4 regions of the Streptomyces sp. NPDC090499 genome follow, and region 1 is predicted to be linked to each of the others. Evidence: riboswitches for the same ligand, from Rfam matches in the RefSeq annotation. Region 1 holds a riboswitch; each other region holds the start of a gene.
What was found. Region 1 has a riboswitch for cobalamin ahead of ACIQVL_RS29480 (CbtB-domain containing protein). Riboswitches for the same ligand answer to the same signal wherever they lie in the genome.
Positions count from the first base shown of each region.

Region 2: linked by a shared signal. The riboswitch ahead of ACIQVL_RS35360 (ribonucleoside-diphosphate reductase subunit alpha) and the one ahead of ACIQVL_RS29480 (CbtB-domain containing protein) in region 1 are both predicted to bind cobalamin.
Region 3: linked by a shared signal. The riboswitch ahead of ACIQVL_RS00375 (cobalamin biosynthesis protein) and the one ahead of ACIQVL_RS29480 (CbtB-domain containing protein) in region 1 are both predicted to bind cobalamin.
Region 4: linked by a shared signal. The riboswitch ahead of ACIQVL_RS04010 (prenyltransferase/squalene oxidase repeat-containing protein) and the one ahead of ACIQVL_RS29480 (CbtB-domain containing protein) in region 1 are both predicted to bind cobalamin.

Region 1 covers NZ_JBIVXP010000008.1:423,081-427,946, forward strand. The annotation lists gene ACIQVL_RS29460 (VOC family protein) at 1-923, shown strand, start outside; gene ACIQVL_RS29465 (MerR family transcriptional regulator) at 1,219-1,584, opposite strand; gene ACIQVL_RS29470 (hypothetical protein) at 1,675-2,121, shown strand; gene ACIQVL_RS29475 (enoyl-CoA hydratase/isomerase family protein) at 2,316-3,371, shown strand; cobalamin riboswitch at 3,439-3,580, shown strand; gene ACIQVL_RS29480 (CbtB-domain containing protein) at 3,617-3,838, shown strand; gene ACIQVL_RS29485 (CbtA family protein) at 3,861-4,616, shown strand.
Region 2 covers NZ_JBIVXP010000012.1:104,975-109,840, reverse strand. The annotation lists gene ACIQVL_RS35360 (ribonucleoside-diphosphate reductase subunit alpha) at 1-1,876, opposite strand, end outside; cobalamin riboswitch at 1,976-2,134, opposite strand; gene ACIQVL_RS35355 (GNAT family N-acetyltransferase) at 2,129-2,683, opposite strand; gene ACIQVL_RS35350 (ATP-binding protein) at 2,849-4,866, shown strand, end outside.
Region 3 covers NZ_JBIVXP010000001.1:68,396-73,261, reverse strand. The annotation lists gene ACIQVL_RS00380 (cobyric acid synthase) at 1-958, opposite strand, end outside; gene ACIQVL_RS00375 (cobalamin biosynthesis protein) at 955-1,932, opposite strand; cobalamin riboswitch at 2,045-2,185, opposite strand; gene ACIQVL_RS00370 (hypothetical protein) at 2,328-2,555, opposite strand; gene ACIQVL_RS00365 (anion permease) at 2,574-3,824, opposite strand; gene ACIQVL_RS00360 (lysozyme) at 3,999-4,757, opposite strand.
Region 4 covers NZ_JBIVXP010000001.1:855,925-860,790, reverse strand. The annotation lists gene ACIQVL_RS04015 (SCO2322 family protein) at 1-451, opposite strand, end outside; gene ACIQVL_RS04010 (prenyltransferase/squalene oxidase repeat-containing protein) at 448-1,656, opposite strand; cobalamin riboswitch at 1,764-1,893, opposite strand; gene ACIQVL_RS04005 (phosphotransferase) at 1,949-2,599, shown strand; gene ACIQVL_RS04000 (antibiotic biosynthesis monooxygenase family protein) at 2,596-2,976, opposite strand; gene ACIQVL_RS03995 (hypothetical protein) at 3,166-4,206, opposite strand; gene ACIQVL_RS03990 (XRE family transcriptional regulator) at 4,474-4,866, shown strand, end outside.

The DNA of each region.
Region 1 (4,866 bases):
TCGGCAGCGACGCCATCGGCATGCACCACGACGACCTCGACACCGGTCTGATGCGGTTCCGCCTCGACGACCACGAGTGCCGGTTCCTCCTGCGGCGGGGGCCCGCCGAGGACGTGGTCGCGGTCGGCTGGCACCTCGACGACCACACCACCTTCGAACAGATCGAGGCCCGGGTGCGCGCCCACGGCGTCCCCGTGACCCAGGGCACCGCCGAGGAGGCGAAGCAGCGGGGCGTCGAACGACTCCTCCGCTTCCCCGGCCCCAAGGGCATCACCCAGGAGATCTGCACCACCCCGCTCACCACTGCGGAGCCGCTGCGCATGCTCGCGTCCGGCTGGGTCACCGGCGACTCCGGGATGGGCCACGTCGCCATCACCTCGGTCAAACCCGCCCTGACACGCGGCTACTTCAACACCGTCTTCGACGCCCGCCTCACCGACTGCATCGACGAGACCATCAGCGGTGTCAGACTCAGGATCCGGTTCCTGCGGGTCAACGAACGCCACCACTCCATCGCCGTCGCCGCCGTCCGCGGCCTGCCCATCGACCCCGTCCGCACCCGCGTCCAGCACCTCAACATCCAGGCCGCCTCCCTGGACGACCTGGCGCGCAGCTACCAACGCGTCCACGAACTCGGCTTCGACATGGCCCTGTCCGTCGGGCAGCACACCAACGACAAGGAACTCTCCTACTACGCCCGCACCCCCTCGGGCTTCGAATGGGAGGTCGGCTGGAAGCCGATCGTCATCGACGAGTCCACCTGGGAACCCAGCACCCACCAGGGCATCAGCATCTGGGGCCACACCCCGGTCGCCCGGACCATCGTCGACAAGCTCGACCAGTTCCGCCTCGGCACCCGCTCCCTGCTCCACCCGGAGAAGACCGTCCCCGCGCTCGGCGGAGGCGGCATCCCCGACGACTGACGGCCCGTACCGCCGCTCCGTCGCGGGTGCGTCGACGTGTCCCCGTACCGCTCGCGCTGGGCAGGGGACACGGCCCCCTGGTCCGGGTCGCGGTGGGTCCGGCGGCGCCGCACCGGACGCGGCGGCACGGTCGGTGTCGCCCATACGGAGACCATCCTGGACGCGCCGGGCGGAGCACCTGGCGGGGGAGCGGCCCGGCCCCGGTTCGCCGCCCGCGAGTTCGGACCGGGGGTACGCCTGCGGGCCGTGGCCGCGGGCGGCCTTCTGACCGGCCGAGCAGCCCGTCGGGCCGCGCTCAGCCGCCCTCGGCGTCGACCCGCAACGGGCATCCGGTGCCGACGCGTCCGGCCAGCTCTCCGCGCAGGGCCGTCAGTTCGGCGATGCGTGCGTCGACCACCGCGATCTTCTCCTCGAACAGCGTCGACAACGCCCCTGCCGTGTCCGGCGCCTCGCTCAGTTCCGCGATGTGTCGGCCGATCTCGGCCAGCGAGAAGCCGAGGGTCTGCGCGGTGCGCACGTAGTCCAGCCAGGCGACCGTCTCCGGCGGGAAGTCCCGGTAACCGTTGGCCAGTCGGCGACCCGTGACGAGGCCGATCCGCTCGTAGAAGCGAATGGTGTCCCTGCTCATGCCCGTCCGCGCGGCCAGCTCCCCGATACGCACGACCTTCCCCCCACTCGCACTTGACCTTGGACCGTACTCCACTGTCCAGCGTGAGGCCGCCGCTGCCACTCGATCAGCAGGAGCCTCGCCGTGAGCCGTCCGTCCGCCGCCCCCGCACACCGCGCCTACCTCCGGGTCGTACGCGCGAGCGCCTGGTACGACCTCGTCGTCACCGCGGGATTCGCCACACCCTGGACCTATGCCCTGGTCCATGACGCCCTGTCGTCGGCGGGTGGGGCGTTCGGACTGGGCGTCCTGCCCGCGTTGGACCCCATGCAGACCCTCTACGCGAACCTGATGGGCTCGGTCGTGGTGGTCTGGGCAGTTCTGCGGATCGTCGGGCCGCAGCCGCTGCACGGGTTGTTCGACGGAGCCGCCCGGAGCCTGTTCACCGCCTGGCAGGCGTACGCGCTGGGCCACGGCGCGCCGCGCCTGCTGTGGCCCTTCCTCGTGGTGGAGGCGGCCTTCGGTCTCGCCCAGCTGTGGCCGGGGTGGTGGACCCGGCGGTGGCCGATGCCGCGCAGCTGCCGGACCTGAGCGCGGCCGCCGATCTCGGCCGGCGGCCGCCGGCCGGCGCGACCGAGGCCCGGGGCGCCCTTCGACGGGTCGGTGTGCCGCGGACACGACGGCCGGGAGAAGATCGTCCCCGACCCACGCGTCCACCCGATCCCGGAAGGAACCGACGAGAACATGCGCCTCATCGTGACCGGCGGCCCGGCGGAGGTGTCCGGATGACCGGCGCCGACGAACACGTCCTGCTGCACGTCGACGGACGGGCCGCGCACCTCACGCTCAACCGGCCGAAGGCCATCAACGCCCTGTCCCACGCCATGGTGCGCCGCATCGACGAGGCGCTCACGGAGTGGGAGCAGGACCCGGCCGTCCGGACCGTCGTCATCACCGGCGCGGGGGAGCGCGGCCTGTGCGCGGGCGGGGACATCCGCGCCGTCCACGACGACGCCCGGGACGGCGACGGCTCGGCCGCGGCCGCGTTCTGGCGGGACGAGTACCGGCTCAACGCCCGCATCGCCCGGTACCCCAAGCCGTACGTCGCGCTCATGGACGGCATCGTGATGGGCGGCGGGGTCGGCGTCTCGGCACACGGCAGCGTCCGGATCGCCACCGAGCGGTCGCGGATCGCCATGCCGGAGACCGGGATCGGATTCGTGCCCGACGTCGGCGGCACGTACCTGCTCGGCCGCGCCCCCGGCGAACTCGGCACCCACCTCGCCCTGACGGGCGCCGCGATCGGTGCCGCCGACGCCGTGCTCTGCGGACTCGCCGACCACTGCATGCCGTCCGGCTCGATCCCCGCGTTCGTCGCCGACCTTGCCACCCTGCCCGTGCCCGAGGCACTCGCCCGGCGGGTACGGCAGGCTCCCGACGGGGAGTTGGCCGGACACCGGGCGTGGATCGACGCCTGCTACGCGGCCGGCACCGTCGAGGAGATCGTCCAGCGGCTGCACGCGCACGGCGACCCGGCGGCGAAGGAAGCGGCGGACACCCTGCTCACCAGGTCGCCCACCGCCCTGAAGGTCACGCTGGCGGCGCTGCGCCGGGCCCGCGAACTCGGCTCTCTGGAAAGGGTCCTGGACCAGGAGTACCGCGTGTCCTGCGCGACCCTGACGACCCATGACCTGGTGGAGGGCATCCGCGCCCAGGTCGTCGACAAGGACCGCACCCCGCACTGGTCCCCGGCCACCCTCGCCGACGTCACCGACGCCGACGTCGAGCGCTTCTTCGCCCCGCTCGGCGAGCGCGAACTGGGCCTCGCCGCACCCGGCTGACCCGCTCGAACGGCCGCCCATCAGGCGCGAGACGAAGATCACGCCTGATGGTGCGGTCTTGGCCGTGCTCCTGACACGCGGTACGGTCTGTCCGATATCGACGACGGCGAGACGGAACCCGGTGGGAATCCGGAACGGTCGCGCCACTGTATGCGAGAGCCCCACAGCTGCTCGTGAGTCAGACCCGTGGCCGTCGTCCTGTGCACCACCGAGTTGGGACGCGAACTCCCAGAGGAGGTCCTGCCATGGCGCAGACCGTCGCTCCGCCGACAGCCAACACCCCCGCCGTTCCCGCCAAGCTGCCGCTGTCCGCGATAGCTCCCTGGGCGGTCTTCTTCGGCATCCTGATGCTGATCCTGCTCTACTTCGTCGGCGCCGAACAAGGTGCCACCTCCGTGTTCAGCGGCACGGACGTCCACGAGTGGGTGCACGACGCCCGCCACCTGCTCGGCTTCCCCTGCCACTGACGCGAGGGGCGCCGTACCACCCATGAACTCCGCAACGGTCCGCAACCTCCTGGTGCGGGGCATGCTCGCCGGCCTGGCCGCCGGCCTGCTCGCCCTCGTCGTCGCCTACGTACTCGGTGAGCCGAACGTCGACAAGGCGATCGGCTTCGAGGACGCCCACTCGCACGAGCACGAGATGGAGGTCGTCTCCCGCTCCCTGCAGTCCACCGCCGGCCTCGCCACCGGGGTCCTCGTCTACGGGGTCGCCTTCGGCGGCATCGCCGCGCTCGCCTACTGCTTCGCCCTCGGCCGCGTCGGCCGGTTCTCGCCGCGGGCCACGGCGCTGCTGCTGTCCGGCTGCGCCCTGGTCGCCGTGTACGTGGTGCCGTTCCTGAAGTACCCGGCCAACCCGCCGTCGGTGGGCGACCCGGACACCATCGGCAAGCGGACCACGCTGTACTTCCTGATGATGCTGCTCAGCGTGCTCCTCGCGGTCGCCGCCACCATCCTCGGCAAGCGGCTCCAGCCGCGGCTGGGCACCTGGTGGTCGGCCGTCCTCGCGGTGGCCGCGTTCGCCGTCGTCATCGGGCTCGCCTACCAGTTCCTGCCGGTCATCAACGAGGTGCCCGCGGACTTCCCGGCCACCCTGCTGTGGCGGTTCCGGCTCTCGGCGCTCGCCATCCAGGTGGTGATGTGGGTCGGATTCGGCCTGCTGTTCGGCGAGTTGGCCGAGCGCGTCCTCAATCCGAAGCCCGCGAAGGCCCCGGCCGCCGCGCGCACGGTGCCCGCTCCGCACTGACCGGCACCACGCCACACCGCACGACACGAGAGGGCCCACCGGATCCGTCCGGGGGCCCTCTCGCGTTCGTTCGACCCCGCCCCGGCCGGCCGGCGGGCCTCTGCGAACAGCGCCCGCCCGCCGCGGTACGTCTGCTGTGAACCCGCCGTGAACCCGCCGTGTCTTCGGCGCGCGGCCGGTGCCGCACTCGCGTTCGCGACCGCTGACAAGGAAAGATGGGCGGCGAGCGATCGATCAACGACTGCGGAGG
Region 2 (4,866 bases), on a different contig from region 1:
CGCCCGCGATGGAGGCGATGGTGGCGGTGGGCGCGATGGCGAGGAGCAGGCTGTTGCGCAGGCCGGTCGTCGCGATCCGCGCGCGCAGCGCGGCCCAGCGCTCCGGCCAGGTGAACTCGACGCCGTAGTGGTCGGGGTGCAGCACACCCTGTGCGGTGCGGGTCTTCTCCCAGGCCGGCAGCGGGCCGCTGCGCTCGGCGAGGTCGGCGGAGGCCTCGTACGCGGCGAGCATGATCCGCTCGGCGATCCGGGTGGACAGCGCCTTCGCCCCGGCGGAGTCGAAGGGCAGCCGCAGCTTGAAGAAGACGTCCTGGAGCCCCATGGCGCCCAGCCCGACCGGCCGCCACTTGGCGTTGGACCGGCCGGCCTGCTCGGTCGGGTAGAAGTTGATGTCGACGACCCGGTCGAGGAAGGTGACGGCGGTGCGGACGGTCTCGTCGAGGCGGTCCCAGTCGATGTCACCGGTCGCCGTGTCCACGAACGCACCGAGGTTCACGGACCCCAGGTTGCAGACGGCCGTCTCGCCGTCGTCCGTGACCTCCAGGATCTCCGTGCAGAGGTTGGAGGAGTGGATGACATGGCCGGGGACGGCCGTCTGGTTGGCGGTCCGGTTGGCCGCGTCCTTGAAGGTCATCCAGCCGTTGCCGGTCTGCGCGAGGGTCCGCATCATCCGGCCGTACAGGTCACGTGCCGGGACGGCCTTGCGGGCCAGTCCCGCGGCCTCGGCCTTCCGGTAGGCCGCGTCGAACTCCTCGCCCCACAGGTCCACCAGCTCCGGCACGTCGGCCGGGGAGAACAGCGACCACTGCTCGTCGGCGTTCACCCGGCGCATGAACTCGTCCGGGACCCAGTGCGCGAGGTTCAGGTTGTGGGTACGGCGGGCGTCCTCACCGGTGTTGTCGCGCAGCTCCAGGAACTCCTCGATGTCGGAGTGCCAGGTCTCCAGGTAGACCGCGGCCGCGCCCTTGCGCCGGCCGCCCTGGTTCACGGCGGCGACCGAGGCGTCCAGCGTCTTCAGGAACGGCACGATGCCGTTGGAGTGCCCGTTGGTGCCGCGGATCAGCGAACCCCGGCTGCGGATGCGGGAGTACGACAGACCGATGCCGCCGGCGTGCTTGGAGAGCCGGGCGACCTGGTGGTAGCGGTCGTAGATCGAGTCCAGCTCGTCCTTCGGGGAGTCGAGGAGGTAGCAGGACGACATCTGGGGGTGCCGGGTGCCGGAGTTGAAGAGGGTGGGGGAGGACGGGAGGTAGTCGAGGCGGCTCATGAGCCCGTAGAGCGCGGCGACCTCGTCGACCGACCGCGCGGTGTCGTCCTCGGCGAGACCGGCGGCGACCCGGAGCATGAAGTGCTGGGGCGTCTCGATCACGCGGCGGGTGATCGGGTGCCGGAGCAGATAGCGGCTGTGCAGCGTGCGCAGGCCGAAGTAGCCGAAGCGGTCGTCGGCGGCCGGGTCGACCAGCGCGTCGAGGCGGGCCGTGTGCAGCCGGACGAACTCGGCGGTCCGGTCGGCGATGAGGCCCTCGCGGTGCCCCACCGCGACGGACTCGGTGAAGGACGTCACGCCCTGCGAGGCGGCCTCGGCGCGGATGGAGACGGTGAGCAGACGTGCGGCCAGCCGCGAGTAGGCGGGGTCCTCCGAGATCAGACCGGCGGCGGCCTCGGTGGCCAGCTCGCGCAGTTCCGACGCGTCGGCCCGCGCGGACCGGCCGCGCAACGCGGCGGCGGCGACCCGGCCGGGGTCGGCGTCGGGGAGGTCGGCGGTCAGCTCGGTCAGGGTCCGCAGCAACGCGGTACCGGGACCGTCCTCTTCCACGGATTCCACGGATTCCACGGAGATGGTCGCCGAAGCCGGGTCGGCTGGCGCGATGGTCACGTGGGGCTCTCCCTCGCTGGGCACGGGGCCTGGCGGAGGGCAGCGGGCAGCACGAGCGCGCGGGCACGCGTCGAGACCCCGGCCCACTCCACGAGGCCCGGACGTCAGAACGCCCGAACCGGGTGGCCGGGCGTGCTGTCGGCAGGTCCTCGGACTGACTCCTGTGCACGAACATGCACAAGCACACCGTTGCGGGACAGTTCCGGATTCGCACCGGATTCCCCTGCGGCGACAGCGAGCATGAGCATACATCTAGTGCCGGGCTGTCGTGTCACCCCCAGATGTTGTGTCGCGGAGGTGTCGGAGCGTCAGCTCGTAGGTGAGGAGAGTGATGTCGTCCAGGTGCGGCACGGGATTCCAGTCGCGCTCCGGTGTGCGGACGAAGCCGAGGCGCTCGTAGAGCCGGTGGGCGGTGTGCATGCCGCGCTGGCTCGACAGGACGACGGCCGTGCAGCCGTCCGTGGCCCGGGCGCGGTCGACGCAGGCGCGGACGAGAGTCTCGCCGGCGCCTCGGCCGCGGGCCTCGTGTGCGACCGCGAGCGCCCTGATCTCGGCCTCGCCGGGGCGGGCGATGTCGGTGATCGGGCCGGGGCCGGGGACGAAGGTGACGCCGCCGAGGAGTCTTTCGCCGTCCACCGCCACGAGCACCTCGGCGGCGGCCGCCCGGCTCGCCACGTCCTTCAGCACGGGCAGGTACGCGTCGTCCTCGCCGTAGTCGAGGAGCCCGTCCCGGAGGTAGGCCTCGGCGGTGAGCTCGCCGAGTGCGGCGTGTTCGGTGGGATCCACGGGCCGGATCGTGATGTCCATGGTGCGAGTCTGCCGGACTCCCGCACGCGGGAACCTCCCGTTTTCCCCGGTGGGGCGCCCGGGTTGCGGGCTGTGCCGGGAGTGCTTCCATGGAAGGAGGTGCCGGTGCCTGCGGGGGCCCTCCGTTCCGAGAACCACTCCTGGGACGCGCAAGGAGAAGGCACCATGACAAGGGTCGTCCGTCACCCGCCCGGCAAGGAGCTACCCCGCGACGCGCCGATGGCGACACTGGGCCTGCGACGCGCGGGCAACCGGGTCGGAGCCGGTCTCGTGGGCCGCTGGCACGCCCTGACGATCCGTATGGAGGCCCACCGCGGCGCCACCCGTCCCAGGAAGTGGCACCGGTGGGTCTCCTACGCCAACGTCACGCGGGCGGTCTGGACGGTCGCCGCGCTGGCATTGCTCGCCTGGATGGTCGAGGGTCTGGTCATCCTCATCAGAAGCAAGTCGACCGTCTTCGAGCATTGGCGGCAGCACGGAGAGGGCTTCAACACAGTCTTCAAGTTCGTCGGTCCGGTCCTCGCCGCCTCCGTCGCCGCCGCACTGTTCCTGTTCTGGTGGTACCGGTGGACCAAACGGCGTTATCTCGCCAAGGCGCTGCGGGATCCCCGCAAGCTGGTGCCCACCGCCGGCCCCGACACTGCCGAGATCGTGGGCAGGGACGAGGTCGCGCAGGTCATCGCCGAACGGCTGCGGGAGCGCGACACGCGTCGGCCCTATCTGCTGGTCGGCGGCGTCGGCGCCGGCAAGACCGCCGTCCTCGTACGGCTCACCGAACTCCTGGCCCACCAGAACGCCGTCCCGGTGCCGATCCGGCTCCGTGACGCGGTGGACGGAGCCGGCCTGAACTTCGAACTCCTGGCCAGGCGGCGTTTCGCGGACGAGGCGCCCAAGGGCATCCTGGCGCGCACCAAGACCGACCGGGTCTGGCAGCAACTCCTCGCCGACGACAAGCCGGTCGTCCTCGCCGACGGTCTGGAGGAGGCACTCCTGGACGACGGCCAGGAGCAGAACCGGGACAACATCATCCGCCGGGCCATCGAACGCGCCCACGAGGAGAAGCTGCCCCTGGTCATCGCCTCCCGGCCGCACAGCCCGCTGGAGAACACCTCGGCCGCGATCGTCGAACTGGAACCGCTCGGCGAGGAGGCGGCGGTGCGCTTCGTCGAAGCCGGCGTACCGGAGAGCGATGAGCGCGGGGTGGACTGGATCGTGGAGACGGCAGAGGTCACCGAGTCGCCGATCTACCTCCAGATCGCCCGCGAACTCCACCGGCGTGGCGCCCTGGAACAGGACCTTCGGCACCACGATCCCCATCGCCGGAACGCCCGCGGCCGCGACCGGGCCACCCTGCGGCTGTGGCTGATGGAGAGCTGGGCCGAGGCCTTGTGCGAGGGGAAGCTGCGGGAGGATGTCGCGCTGGCCCCGCAGGAGCGCCGCGACGCCCTCGAACTGGTCTCGGCCCTGGCCTGTGTCGGACTGCTCCAGGACAAGCTGGAGGTCGGCCTCTCGGAGCTGCTCGACCCGGAGGTCCTGCACCCGGGTCCGGCCCGGCGCGCCCGGGCCCTGGCGGAACGCGTCTGGGCCGACCGGGCGTTCGACCACTACGGCAGACACGCCAACGCCCTCTCCGACTGGCACCGGCGGCAGATCTGGGACGCGCTGTGCGAACGGCTCGGCGACGAGGAACGCCGACGACTGCGCGCGGGGAACCTGGACCAGTGCCAGGCCGGCCTGGCCCGTCTCGCGGCCCAGGCGGGCAGGCTCAAGCTGGTGGAGGGCTCCGAGCGAAGGGTCCGTTTCCCGCACAGCATCATCCAGGCCTACTTCGGCTACCGCCTGCTGAACCAGCTGGGGGAGCGGGGTGCCGGGCAACTGGTCGAGGAGGCGCTGCAGCCGCCTGGTCCCAGCCGGGAACTGCTCATCGCGCTGGTGCTGTTGTCCCGGGCACGGGAGGCGGGGCTGCCGGAGCCGGGGAGCGGGATCCGGGCCGTCGTGCGCAAGAGCCTCGCCGACCGGGTCCGGCAGTCGACCGTCGGGGGCCGCACTCCGGCCCAGCGGCTGTGCGACGCCGCGAGCCGTCGCACGGACGATCCGAAGGCCCTCGACCTCTACGCCGCGGCTGTGGAGATCGAGAGCGCGGAGGCCGATCCCCGGCACCTGGGCGACATCGTGGCCGCGGT
Region 3 (4,866 bases), on a different contig from region 1:
CGGGGACGATGACGAGGTCGGCGTCGGCCAGCTCCTCCGGCCGGTCCACGAACCGCACCACGACGCCCGGTTCGGCGGCCAGCGCGTCCACGTCCGTGAAGTTGGACATCAGAGGGATGGCGCAGACGGCGACCCGCAGCACGTCGTCGCCCACGGGCGGGGCGGTGTTCGACTCGCGCACGGTCCCGCGCAGAGAGACCCTCCCCCACGCTCGGCTTCGCTCGCGCGGGGGGACCCCCATCCCGTCCTCCTCGTCGATGCCGAGCCCGTGCCGGAAGGGCAGGACACCGTACGTCCGCCGCCCGGTGAGCCCGTACAGCATGTCGAGGCCCGGCTCCAGCAGGGAGACGTCCCCGCGGAACTTGTTGACGAGGAACCCGGCGACGAGGGCCTGGTCCTCCGGCGAGAGCAGCGCGACGGTCCCGAAGAAGGAGGCGAAGACGCCCCCGCGGTCGATGTCGCCGACCACGAGCACGGGCAGCCCGGCGTTCCGCGCTATCCCCATGTTCACGATGTCGGTCCGGCGCAGGTTGATCTCCGCCGGACTGCCGGCCCCCTCACAGATCACCGCGTCATACGTGCCCCGCAACTCGGCGAGACAGTCGAGGACGGTCCCGAGCAGCCTCTGCTGCCGCCCGCCGTGATACCCGCGCGCGCTCAGCTCGCCGACGGGCTTGCCGAGCAGCACCACCTGACTGCTCTGCTCACCACCGGGCTTGAGCAGCACCGGGTTCATCTGCGCGGTCGGTTCCACCCGGCAGGCCTGCGCCTGCATGGCCTGCGCCCGCCCGATCTCGGCACCCTCGCGCGTGACAAAGGAGTTGAGGGACATGTTCTGCGCCTTGAACGGCGCCACCTTCACGCCCTGCCGCACCAGCCACCGGCAGATACCGGCGGTGACGACACTTTTCCCGGCGTCGGAGGTGGTACCGGCGACGAGGAGGCCTCCGTTGTTCATGAGCGGCCTCCGGCCGGTGACTTCGGTGCCGGGCGCCGTGAAAGCGTCCCCCGCAGCAGCGCCCCCGCCGCACCCACGCCCAACGCCAGCCACCCCACCCGCCGCGACAACCGCACCGCCCGCTCGATGTCCGCGACCTCCACGGCCCGCCCCTCCCCGTTCAGCACCGGCCGGTGCTCGACCCGCCCTCCGTACGACAGCGTCCCCCCGAGCCGCACCCCCAACGCCCCCGCGAACGACGCCTCCACGGGCCCCGCGTTGGGACTCGGATGCTTCGCCGCGTCGGCCCGCCAGGCTCGCACGGCCCCCCGCCGGTCGTCCCCGGCCGCCGCGGCCAGTACGGCGGTGAGCCGCGCCCCCGGCCACCCGGCCACGTCGTCCAGGCGCGCCGAAGCCCACCCGTACCGCCGGTACCGGGCCGACTTGTGCCCCACCATGGCGTCCAGGGTGTTGACGGCCCGGAACCCCAGCAGCCCGGGGACGCCCCCCACGGCTCCCCACACCAGCGCGCCCACGACCGCGTCGCTGGTGTTCTCGGCGACGGACTCCACGACCGCACGGGCGATCCCGTCGGCGTCCAGGGCCTGCGGATCCCGTCCGCACAGATGCGGCAGCCGGGCACGGGCCGCCTCGACGTCACCCGTCTGCAGGGCCCGCCCGATGGTCCGGGCCTCACGGGAGAGCGAAGTGCCTCCGACGACGGCCCAGGTGGCGGCCGCGGTGAGCGTCACGGACGCGACGGCGGACGGCCGTACGACCCGCTGCGCCGCGGCACCCAGCGCCACGGCGCCCCCGGCACAGACGGCGGTGTGCAGCGCGCCCCACCCGCGGTGGTCCCGCCACAGCACCCGCTCCACGGCCCCGGCCGCCCGTCCGAAGACGGCTACCGGATGCCCGCGGCGCGGATCGCCGAGCAGCAGATCACCGAGAAGGCCGGCGGCGGCGCCGTACGCGAAGACGCGGTCGGCACCCATCGGCTCAGCCGGCCGCGGGGTCGGCGACGGGGTCGGGAACGGGCCGGGTACTCGACCTCGATCGGCAGCCGCGCATGGCGTTATGTCCTCACTCAGGGTGTCCGCGCCCTGGTTCGACGAGACCGGCGGTGGGAGTTCCTGGCTTCCGGGGACAGGTACCCCGGTGACAGTGGCGGGACCGCGCCGGATTCACACCGGCTTCCTCCCTTGCCGCCGTACATGGCTCCGGAAGTCCACCACGCCCCCGGAAGACCCGTCAACTTGCCTTTGACCTGCGAGGGGAGTGTGTGGGAAGGCCCACACCGGGTGTCCGGCGGGGCCTGTGGGGTATGCGGAAGGCTCCTCTCCGTGCGGACGGAGAGGAGCCTTCCCGGTGCCGGCGAGGACTTCCCGGCTCAGGCCTTCGCCACGATCAGGTGGATGCCGTACGCCACGGCGGCCGCGCAGGCGGCGAAGCAGAGCCAGGCGGCCGTCACGGCCAGGGCCGCGGAGTCGCCCTGGGCGGTGGCGCGTTCACGGGCGGAGAGGCCCTTGACGCCGAGGGTGAAGAGGGCCACCAGGCCCACCGTGGCCACGAGGCTGACGCCGAAGACGGAGCCGATGGCTGCCCAGTCGATGTTCATGTCGGTTCTTCCTCGGGGTCAGACGGTGGCGGCCGGGTCGGTCGCGGTGGCGGCCGGGGCGGAGGCAGGGGCGGGGATGGTGGCGGTCAGGTCGTCCGTCACCGGGACCGGGCCCGCGGGCGGCGGGGTCACGGCGGCGATCGCCGTGGTCACCACGCCGGCCGGCTCCTCGGCGGCGACGACGTTGCTGCTGTCCACGACCTCGCGGCGGGAGAGCTTCCAGATCGCGGCGCTGGAGGCCACGAGGAAGACGGCGACGACCGCCGTGCCCCAGTCGCCGAGGTCCGTCACGGACTCGGCGAGCGCGCCGACCACCGCGGCGGCCGGGAGGGTGAGCACCCAGGCGACCATCATGCGGGTCGCGGTGGACCAGCGGACCGTGCCGCCCTTGCGGCCGAGACCCGCGCCCATCACGGAGCCCGAGACGACGTGCGTGGTGGAGAGCGAGAAACCGAGGTGGGAGGAGGCCAGGATGGCGGTGGCCGCGCTGGTCTGGGCGGCGAAACCCTGCTGCGGCCGGAGCTCGGTCAGGCCCGTGCCCATGGTGCGGATGATCCGCCAGCCGCCGATGTAGGTGCCGAGCGCGATGGCGAGACCGGCCGAGAGGATGACCCAGGTGGGAGGGTTCGAGCCGGGGGCGATGGCACCGCCCGCGATCAGCGCGAGGGTGATGATGCCCATCGTCTTCTGCGCGTCGTTGGTGCCGTGCGCGAGCGAGACCAGGCCGGCGGAGGCGATCTGGCCGGCGCGGTAGCCCTTGCGGGTGGCCTCGTCCTCGGCGTCCTTCGAGAGCGTGTAGGAGAGGCGGGTGGAGAGCGCCGCCGCGAGACCGGCGACCACGGGGGCGGCCACCGCCGGGAGCAGGACCTTGGTGACGAGCACGTCGCCGTGGACCGCGCCGAAACCGGCGGAGGCGACGGTGGCGCCGATCAGACCGCCCATGAGGGCGTGCGAGGAACTGGACGGCAGGCCCACCAGCCAGGTCACCAGGTTCCAGAGGATGGCGCCGACGAGGGCGGCGAAGATGACCTCGGGACGAATGCCGTTCTCGTCGACGAGACCCTTGGAGATCGTGTTGGCGACCTCCACCGAGAGGAAGGCGCCCACCAGGTTGAGCGCGGCGGACATGGCCACCGCGATCTTGGGCTTGAGCGCACCGGTCGAGATGGTCGTGGCCATCGCGTTGGCGGTGTCGTGGAAACCGTTCGTGAAATCAAACGCGAGTGCGGTTACCACCACAATCGCGAGGATCAGCGAGAAGTTTTCCATTTACCCAGGCAATCTTTCGAAGTCATTGGCTGTTGGACCGTAGGCAACCTGGATGAACGGAAGATGAACTGAGGCGGTCCTGGCGGTGTATGAGATCGACTTCGGGGTGATCGAGGCCGGGGTGGGGCGAGGCCGCCGTCCCGGTTCCGGTCCGGCGGCCGCGTCGCCCGTTGGTCACAGGCCCAGGGTGAACGCCTTCAGGCGGCCCGCCGACCCGTTGAAGAGATTCTGGTCACCCGGCAGGCTGCCGCTGTTGTCGTACTGCCAGAAGGTCCACGACTTCCATCCGGCCGGCAGCGTCCCGGCGTCCGCCGAGCCGTGGCGGGCGATCCACAGCGCGTGGTCGGCGGCGAAGGCGCTGCTGCCGCCGGTGCAGAGGTTCCACCAGTTCGTGGTCGTGTAGATCACCGGCCGCCGGCCGGTCTCCCGCTTCAGCTCGTCACTGAAGGACCTGATCCACTGGACCATCCGGGAGTTGCTCAGCCCGTAGCACCTGTGCTTCTTGTCGTACGGGTTGTACTCGACGTCGAGCGCGGGCGGCAGCGTCCAGCCGTCCGCCGTCCAGGTGCCGCCGTGGCTCACGAAGTACGCGGCCTGCCGGGCGCCCGACGACTTGTCCGGCAGGGCGAAGTGGTAGGCGCCCCGCCTTAGTCCGGCCTCGCGCGAGCCGTTGTACTGCTGGTCGAAGTACGGGTTGCGATAGGTGGTGGACTCGGTGGCCTTGATGTAGACGAACCTGGCACCCTTCGCCCTGGCGCCCGGCCAGTCGACGTTCCTCTGGTGCGAGGAGACGTCGTGCCCCTTCGGCAGGCTCGCCGCGGACGCCGGTGTCCCGGTGAACGCGGTCGCGGCGGTCGCGAGGACGAGCGCCGCCGCGGACGCCGCGATGACGCGGACGCGGTGGCGGGACGGCGGAATACGGTCACGGGCCATGTTTCCCCCCGGAATGGCGACGTGTACGAAAAATCGTCCAGAGATTATTGGAAGATCGGCGTATCCTCGGCGATCTTCGGCCAAGCCAGGAAATGGAACTCTTTGAGAC
Region 4 (4,866 bases), on a different contig from region 1:
CGTTCGTGTCGTACCGCAGCGGCTTCGCCGCCGTCGCCAGGGCGTCCGCCGCCGTCGCGTCCTCGGGCACCACCGCGCAGGCCGTCCGCCGCACGGGCGGCCGCTCCCCCGGGGGCGCATCCGCCGTCGTACCGAAGTCGACGACCAGCCCCACCCGTTTGCGGCCCCCGACGGCGGCGGTGTCCGCGCAGATCGTCCCGAAGTCCGCCGTGCCGCGCGGCTGCGACGCGTCCGTCGAGTCCTCGCTCACCGCGAAGCGGAACCCCTCGACCGAACCGTCGGCGGGCTGCGCGGTCGAGGGGCCCTGCGTGGCGTACGTCCAGTGCGCGCCGTCCCGCTCCCAGAAGGACCAGTACCGGTAGCCGGTGGCCGCCGCCGGCCCGGCGGCGGCCGTCGCGCACAGCGTCAGCGCGGCCAGGAACAGCAGCCCCGCACGGCGGACCGCGGTCACGGCTGCTGCTGCTTCCGGCGGCCGCTGAACAGGAAACCGATGCCGATACCGGCGACGAGCCCGGTGCCGACGATCCACCACACGCTGTTGCCCGACTTCTTCTCCTCGGCGTGCTTCGCGGCAGCCGCCCGCGGGGCCGGTCCCGTCGCGTTCAGCGCCGTCACCAGGTTCGTGCCGCCGAAGTCACGCGGGTCCGCGCCCATCGCGTGCGCGGCGAGGATCAGTTCGGCGTAGGCCGCGGGCCCGCTCTGCTCCGCCCACGGCGCGGCGTGCGCCTCCAGCCAGGCGTACGGCTTCCTCGCCTGCCCCGTCCAGCCCTGCGCGGCCAGGGCGACGACCGCGTCGGCGGTGTTGCCGTAGTCCGGCTGGGGCGCGGCACCGGCGAGCGCGGAGACGAGATGGCCGCTGCCGGACATGGCGTCCGCCAGGTACGCGGCGCCGTTGCGGGCCACCTCCTCCCGCGTGAGCGTCGTGCCGGAGCCCGCCGCGCAGGCGGGCCCCTTCGCCGGGGCCTTGCCGGCCGTCGTCACGAACCCCTTGCCGAGGGCCCCGAGCACCCCGGCCGCGGTCGCGTCCGCGTTCGCGGTCAGCTTCCCCTGCTTGTCCGGCTGGTAGGCGAGGGCACCGCCGCCGTCCCGGCCGCAGGGGACGGACCACTTGGCGAAGAGGTCGTACGGCGACCTGTCCGCACCCGCGCCGGCCGCAGCGAGCGCGCCGGCGACCACGCCGGTGGAGTTGGTGTCACTGGGCGAGCCCGGGGTGTAGCCCCAGCCGCCGTCCTTGTTCTGCACCGACTTCAGCCAGGTCACGGCCTTGCCTGCGGCGCCGTCGTGCCCGCCGACCGCCTTCAGCGCCTGTACGGCGGCGGCCGTGCTGTTCGTGTCCACCGTCACCTTGGTGTCACAGGCCGCCGTCGGCTCGGCGCGGAACGCGGCGAACGCGCCGTTCGCGCACTGCTGCCCGGCCAGCCAGTCCACCGCCTTCGCGGCCGGGGTCACCCCCACCGCACGCTGGGCCAGCAGGGCGAGCGACTGGCGCCAGACGCCGTCGAACTTCGGGTCCGAACCGCCGTACAGCCCCGACGGGAGCACCGTCGACGCGGACGGCGACGGGGTGCCGGCGGCCAGCGCGGTCGTCGCGGGCATGGCGGCACCGATGACGGCGGTGGCGGCCAGCACTCCGGCGGTGCGGCGGAGGACGGTCATGGTCGGCGGTGCCTCTCCCTGCGGGGAGCCGGGCAGCACGGGAGACCCCGGCGGCTCGGCTCCGTAAACCTCGACGGTGCCGTGCGACGACGGGCGCCGGCGCACGTGAGCCGATCAACGTCCCGGGCGCGGTGGTCCGGCTCGCCACTGCTGGTGGCTCACGGTTGCGGGTCAGCGCCGGAATTGCACCGGCTTCCCCCCGTACGGGTGATGACGACCCGGCTACCCTACCGGCCGCCCGGGGGGAAGCTGAGAGGGGGCTGTGCAGGGACCGTCTCGTTATGGTCGTGCCATGACGGGGAGACTGCTCGGGGCGGGGCGTTCGGCCGACGTGTACGAGATCGACGAGGCGTGGGTGCTGCGCCGGGACCGGGACGGCCGGGGTGACGCGGCCGCCGAGGGCGCGGTGATGGCGTACGTACGGGAGCACGGGTACCCGGCGCCCCGGGTGCGGCCCGCCGCGTCCCGTACCGGACTGGTCATGGAGCGGCTGTCCGGACCGACCATGCTGGCGGCGCTGCTGGCGGGGGAGACGGGCCCGGCGGAGGGCGGTGCGCTGCTCGCCTCGCTGCTGCGGCGGCTGCACGCCGTGCCCGGCCGGGACCCGGCCGACCCCGGCGCCCGGGTCCTCCACCTCGACCTGCATCCGGACAACGTGATCCTGACCCCCGACGGTCCCCGGGTCATCGACTGGACCAACGCCGAGGACGGGCCGCCCGCACTCGACTGGGGCATGTCGGCGGTGATCCTCGCCCAGGTGGCCCTCGGCGCGTACCCGTTGGCCCGTGACCTGCTGACGGCACTGCTCGCCGGTGCCGTCGAACTGACCGAGGACGGACTGACGGAGGCCCTGCGCCGACGGGCGGCCAATCCGACGATGAGCCGGGCGGAGGTCGAAGTGCTCGGCGCGGCGGGGCAGTTGATACGGTCGATCGCCTTCTAGAGCTCTGCCGCCGCCTCTGCGGACCGCCCCCGGGTGAAACCGTGGCTCCGCTCCACCTTCGCCACATGCAGGGTGTAGCTCTCGTACCACTCGGCCCGCCCGCGCCGCTGCGCCGCGCGGTGCTCGGTGTCCGTCCGCCACCGCGTGAGCGCGTCGGCGTCGCGGAAGTACCCGACGGTGATGCCCAGCCCGCCGGGGGTCTGCGCGTGGTCCATCCCCAGGTACCCGGGGATGTCCTTCACCAGGTCCTCCATACGTGCGTTGGTCTCGCCGTAGCCGCTCTGGTCCCGGGTCCGCACCGAGGTGAAGACGGCCACGTAATAAGGGGGTTCGTAGGCCTCGACGGGCACGACAGGCACTTCGGGGTGATCGCTCATGGCCGCACCGTAGGGCGGAGCGCGCCCGGTGATCCAGCGACTTTCCCGAACGGGACGCCCACGGGATCGAACTCTTGACCAAAGCCGCCGAGCGGGTCCGGCGAAGTCGGCGGCGGAAGGAACTGCACCACCGGCCACGACGCCGCGGTAGCCGGTAGCCGGTACATCGCGGCGCATCCAGCGCAGCGTTCAGGCCGCGTCCGCGAGCGGTGCGATGTCCGCCGACAGGTGGCGGGCCATGCGGCGCAGGGCGTCGTCGCAGGCGTCCGGGGTCTCGCCCACCGCCACCCAGAGGGCCAGCCGGTCGGCGTCGGTGGCGTACGGGCCCGCGGTGACGTGGTTGCCGGTGTGCTGGGTGAGGAGCATGCGGTCGGCGCCGGATTCGTGGGCGGCGTCGGGGGAGAGGTCCAGGCGGTCGAGGCGGCCGGTGGCGGCCGGGTACGCGAACTGGATCGCGGCCGCCCGCTGCCGGGTGGGCGTCGTGTCGGGCACCTCCCCGGTGGCCAGGGCGGCCGCGGCACGGGCGAGGTCGACGCCGGTGGCCCGTCTGACGAGGAGCGGGATCAGGTCGCCCGGGAGGTGCGGGGCGACGTCGGTGACCCGGGGGCCGCGGTCGGTGAGGGCGAGGCCGATGTGCAGGACACCCCGGTCGACACCGAGGGCGTGCACGGTGCGGTCGACGGCCAGGCGCAGGAAACGGTTGTGCAGCAGGCCGTCGTGGGCGTGCACGGTGTGCCGGAGCGGCTGCCGGGCGGGCGCCGGGCCCAGGACCGTACGGGTGATGGCGGCGATGCGGATCTCGCCGTCGAGGACGACCGTCTCGGCCGAGACACGGGGCGTGCCGGGGTCGTCGGGGCCGCCGACGGGAACGGCGCCGGCGGTCAGCAGCGCGCGCAGTGCGGGCGGGTCGGTACAGGCCTCGGCCGCGGTGAGGGAGGGGCCGGGCAGCCCCAACTGCCCGGCGATCCTCGCGGCGGCGACCGCGTACTCGCCCGAGAAGGTCAGCACGCCGCGGACTCTGTGCCGGGCCGCGAACCGCACCACCGCCGACGCCGTGGCGCCGCCTTTGCCGGGGTCCGCCGCGAGTCGACCGGCCAGGCACGACTGTGCCCAGGCGGGCGGCGCGGCGTCCACCAGCAGCACCGGGCGGGCCGCGGCGACCCGCGTCAGCGCGAACTCGTCGTACGCGCAACGGCGTCCGGCGCCGAGGAGCAGGACGGGCTGCGGCATCGGTTCGCCTCACCTTCCGGGGAGGAGGCGGGGCGGCTGGTCGCCCCGGGTGCCGCTCCCCCATAGGCGGCACCCGGGGCGGGTCGGTTCGACCGTGGCCTGGTGACGTGATCCTTTCCTGTCGTCCCGTCACATGTCAACGATTGCTGCCTACTTGCGCAGTGGTACTTGTCATGTCTGGTGGGCGGTACCGGTGATTCGATAGCCTCGCGTCTGCCCGGCCCCGCTCGGCCGGCCGACCGATCACGCGCGTCCAGGGGGACCTTGGTGAGTGACGCCCATGCCCCGCTGCCCGGCGTACTGGAGCGGCTCGGGGAGCTGACCGGACGTCCCGGACGGCTCTGCGAGGTCCTGGACGTGGCCGACCTGTCGTACCGCACCGGCATCCCGGTCGGGGTGGTCGCCGAACTCCTCGCGGGCGGCGCCGCACCCGAGGCGGGGCTCGCCGAACGGGTCCGGCAGCGGCTGGACTTCATCCGCGAGAACCGGCGCCGCCCGGACGGCAAGCGGTACTCGCTGGGCGAGCTCGCGGCGATCGCCGGCACCAGCAGGCAGTGGCTGAGCGAGTGGCGCAAGAGCGGGCTGCCGGGCCTCGAACACACCGACCGGCTGCGGCGGTTCTTCGGCCTCCCGCCCGGCTTCTTCACCGCCGACGAGCCC